2 regions of the Pseudoalteromonas sp. P1-7a genome follow, and region 1 is predicted to be linked to the other one. Evidence: predicted binding sites of a transcription regulator. Region 1 holds the regulator's gene; the other holds the start of a gene.
What was found. Region 1 encodes FliA, which starts transcription of late flagellar genes. Its sites were predicted from a motif close to CTAAAGNTNNNNNNNNNNNNGCCGATA; they were not measured.

Region 1 (2,408 bases):
CTTAATATGTGCAATTTCATCTGCTAGCTGCTGTGCAATAGGGAGGCTTGCTTCTACCGCATCCATTGTTTTGTTAGCTGCATTTTCTGTCATTTCCATGACATAATTTAAGCGTTTTTTTGCATCCGGAATTGCATCAGTAGTTAAATCAGTTAAACGCGTATCAAGTTCAAAGCTTTTAAGGGCTTCGTGCAACTGACGCGTTAACTTACCTACTTCGGCAAAAAGCTGCGATTGCTCTTGAGAGGCAGTATCTAAAATTAATTGGTCAGCTTTATCTTGCTCACCGTTTTCTAAAAAAACAACGAGCTGACGAGCTTGTTCTAAAGTAATTTGAGGCGCAGCTGGTGCTGACATAAGCCTCTCCTCTCATTAACCTAAGCGTTCAAACACTTTTTCTAATTTAGTTTTCAAAGTACCTGCAGTAAATGGCTTAACAATGTAACCATTAACACCTGCTTGCGCTGCCGCTATTATTTGTTCTTTTTTAGCTTCTGCTGTCACCATTAAAACCGGAATATGTTTTAATTTATCGTCAGCTCGAATAGCTCGTAGCAAGTCAATACCCTGCATCCCTGGCATATTCCAATCGGTTACTACAAAGTCAAAAACCTGATTTTGCAACATAGGTAATGCTGTAGAGCCATCATCAGCTTCTTGAACATTCGTGAACCCTAGGTCACGCAACAGATTTTTAATAATACGTCTCATTGTAGAAAAATCATCAACAACAAGAATTTTCATGTTTTTATCCAAAACATCCTCCGGTGAGGTCTTAACCTATAATTTACTTACTACTAGTTTATCCAGTCATTGATTTTTGCTTTGAGCTTAATCATCGCCTGACCATGTATCTGACTTACACGCGATTCACTTACATCGAGTATATGCCCAATTTCTTTTAAATTCATTTCATCGTTGTAATACAAAGAAAGCACCATCGCATCACGCTCTGGTAAAGACTTTATCGCTTCTAACAATGAATTATTAAACCGTTCATTTTTAACATTATTAAATGGTTTGTCTAGCGCTAAATCTTGACCTGCAGGGCTAATAACATCTTCATCTACCCCAAGGTCATCTATACCTAGCACTTTACTGGAATTAACATCATTTAAAATATGATGGTATTCTTCTAGCGAAATATCAAGTTTTTCAGCTACTTCAGTATCTTTTGGCTCTCTATTTAAGCTATTTTCTAATTCTGTGATGGTTTCGGCGACTAATCTGCTTTTACGGTGCACCGAACGAGGAGCCCAGTCACCCCTGCGCATTTCATCGAGCATAGCGCCGCGAATGCGAATACCCGCAAACGTTTCAAAGCTTGCTCCTTTACTGGCATCAAAATTTTTTGAGGCCTCAATAAGGCCTATCATTCCTGATTGAATTAAATCATCGAGCTGAACGCTAGGAGGAAGACGAGCTATCAAATGACACGCCACTTTTTTGACAAGCGACGCATGCTTTTCAACAATCACATTTAAATTTTGTGTTGATTGATATCCCATAGCTCTTTTCACCGAAGTTGTCATAATCAGCCGTTTACTAGCTTCTCAATGAAAAATTCTAAATGCCCTGAAGGTTGATTAGGTATAGGCCACTTTACTGCTTTTGTCGCTAATGTTTTAAACGCGACTGCTGCTGGTGAGTTAGGGAAAAGATCGACAATGACTTTTTGCTTACGCGTTGATTTACGCATATTTTCATCATATGGGATGGTCGCAACAAGTTCCATTGACACATCTAAAAAACGGTCAGTTACCTTTGACAGCTTGGCAAAAAGTTCTTGGCCCTCACGCATGCTGCGCACCATGTTAGCAACAATCTTAAATTTATAAACGCCATGCTCGCGGCTAAGTACTTTAATAAGCGCGTAAGCATCAGTAATAGAGGTCGGCTCGTCGCACACAACAACCATTACATCTTGGGCTGCACGAGAAAAGCTCAGCACCATGTCAGAAATACCGGCAGCGGTATCTACAATTAAAATATCAAATTCTGTATTAAGCTCACTAAAGGCACGAATTAAGCCCGCATGCTCAGAAGGGGTTAGTTCCACCATACTTTGCGAGCCGGATGTAGCAGGCACTATTTTAATGCCGCCTGGGCCTTCTACTAAAATCTCATCAAGTTCGCACTCACCCGAAAGGACATGAGATAAGTTTTTTTCAACACGTAGTCCTAGCATTACATCACAATTAGCTAGGCCTAAATCGGCATCTAATACTAATACACGATTACCCTGCTGTCCTAAAGCAATCGCAGTATTTAATGAGACGTTGGTTTTCCCCACCCCGCCTTTACCGCCGGTGACAGCGATAACTTTTACGCCGTTGTTATTGTTTTGACTCATTTTGCGCAGGCCGCTTGCTTGATCTAATACTGTGTTAATCATACATCCCTACTGT
Region 2 (2,408 bases), on a different contig from region 1:
CTAAATCGCGCTCAAGCGTGTCTGGGTTGCACGATATATAAATAATGTTCTCGTAGTTGGCCACTAAGTCACATGTAAGGGTATCCATACCTGCACGTGGAGGGTCGACTAAAATAGTTTGGCAATCGTAACTTTTTAAATCTATCCCCTCTAAACGCGAAAAGGTACGTTCACCATTCATTGCCTGGGTAAACTCTTCACTCGACATGCGAATTATATCTAAGTTATCTACTTTATTTTTAGCAATGTTGTATTGCGCTGAATGCACAGAAGACTTAGATATTTCAGTCGCTAATACGCGATTAAATGAACCCGCCAATGCAATAGAGAAATTACCATTACCACAGTAAAGCTCCAGTAGGTCATTACTAAGTGGTTTACATAAGTCTTGTGCCCACTCCAGCATTTTTATATTCACTTTAGCGTTAGGTTGCGTAAAGCTATTTTCTACTTGTTGATAAATAAGCTCCTGGCCGTTTACGGTTAAACGCTCAGTAACAAAATCATTGCCTAGTACTTCTTTTTGCTTGCGCGCACGACCGATAAAGTCAATATTGTACTTACTGCTCAGTTTTTCTTTCAGGGCTTTTATTTCAGTTAGCCACTGATCATCGAGTGGTTTGTGATAAAGCAAGCTTACTAAAATCTCGCCACTTAATGATGATAAGTAATCGATTTGAAACAGCTTACGACGTAATACTTCACACGACTTTAAATTATCAATCATCACCTGCATAACTTCACCAACTAATGGCGCGGCAGGGTCAAAGGTGTCGATGCGAATTTTTTCTTTCGTGGCCTGATCAAACATAATATGAAATAGATCATCCCCATCGTGCCATACTCTAAATTCAGCACGTTGGCGGTAGTTAATTGGCTCAGAGCTAAACACCTCTAACGCTTGCACACCAAATCGCTTAAATTGCGACGTAATACGCTGCTCTTTTTCAGTTAGCTGCGTATCGTACTGTGTGGTATCTATTTTAATCACTGCCATTAATGCTACTACCTTATCTATGAGATCTATTTATCGGCGCTATTGTAGGGAGCGAGCAGTATTTGTCTAGTTTTGCTGATAATAAAGTTGTTGTTTTTTTAAACATACACTTTAGTTTTATCACTATTAGCCGATAATAAGCTAAGTTCGTAACGGAGGTGGATCATGAAAATCGGTAATTATGGCTATACGCCAAACAACAACGTAAACAAATTCAATAATAAAGAGGCACTACAGCAGCCAACAATCCAATCTCCGCAAGAAAGTTCATTACAGCGAGGCAGAGAGCTTGCTGCAAAAGTGCTTGGCGACAAAATGGCAGAGCAGCTAGGTTTACCTGTTGAGCAAAAACAAGCCGATAAACCTTTATTCGATTTTGATGAAATAGTAAAAAATGTACTCGACTTTGTCTCTGGCGCAGTTAATAAAGCCAAAGCCAATGGAGCTGATGACGATAAATTAAAAAATATGTTAGACGATGCGCGCACTGGGGTTCAAACCGGTATAGACGAAGCGGTTGATGAACTAAAAGGCACCGGTGTATTTAACGAAGAAATGCAAGAGGGCATCGATAAGTCAAAAGAAGGCATTTTTGAAGGACTTGATGAGTTTGAGCAAACTCTATTTAATCCACAACCGGCCAGTGTAAGCGTAAGCCAAGCACAATATGTAAGTATGAGCAGCAACGCCGAGTATAAGTTTACAACAGCCGAAGGTGATGAGGTCAGTATTAGCTTTGCAGATGCATATGAGTCGCAAACAGCGAGCGGGTATCAGCAAAGTAATAACAGCGAATCGTTTGCCAGTTCATCGTCGCAATCTCGTGAGCTTTCTTTTTCAATGTCAGTTAATGGTGATTTAAACGAACAAGAGCAAAATGCTATTAATGCCATGATGGAAGAGCTACAAGGTGTAAGTAAAACATTCTTTAGTGGTGACTTAGATGAAGCGTTTGAAAAAGCACAAGAGCTGAGCTTAGGCAGTGAGCAACTTGTCGCATTTTCAATGGAGCTTCGCCAAACAAAAACAGTTGCTACCGTTAAAAGTTATGAGCAATATCAGCCAAACCCAACAAAAGAGGTAGCCGATGTGATCGCACCTTTTAATGACGATCTAAAAAATGCATTTGATAAAGCATCGCAACTAGGCCTACAAGATCAGCTTGCCGGTATTATAGAGTGGCTAAACCAAGATCAAGCAGCGGTCGATCAGCTCGTTGATTACACCCAAGCAATGTTTGAAAACCTAAACCAATTGAATTCAGCGGGCGAGTCACTCGACACACTAAAGTCTGAGCAAAGCTAAACTGCTTTCTTTTATAAAAACCTCATGGCAAACTGCCGTTCTTAGTAAACAGTAGGAACCAAAGTTTGTCAGCCCACATAATGGTATTTGATTCAGGTATAGGTGG

Region 2: the regulator FliA is predicted to act here: its motif matches at 1,107-1,133, upstream of AN389_RS17865 (DUF5610 domain-containing protein).

What each region holds. Positions count from the first base shown of each region.
Region 1 is NZ_LKDU01000014.1:49,879-52,286, reverse strand. Features, by position in the region: gene AN389_RS10685 (protein phosphatase CheZ) at 1-357, opposite strand, end outside; gene cheY (chemotaxis response regulator CheY) at 373-756, opposite strand; gene AN389_RS10675 (RNA polymerase sigma factor FliA) at 798-1,508, opposite strand; gene AN389_RS10670 (MinD/ParA family protein) at 1,535-2,395, opposite strand; gene flhF (flagellar biosynthesis protein FlhF) at 2,388-2,408, opposite strand, start outside.
Region 2 is NZ_LKDU01000040.1:1,584-3,991, reverse strand. Features, by position in the region: gene trmA (tRNA (uridine(54)-C5)-methyltransferase TrmA) at 1-997, opposite strand, end outside; gene AN389_RS17865 (DUF5610 domain-containing protein) at 1,163-2,302, shown strand; gene murI (glutamate racemase) at 2,368-2,408, shown strand, end outside.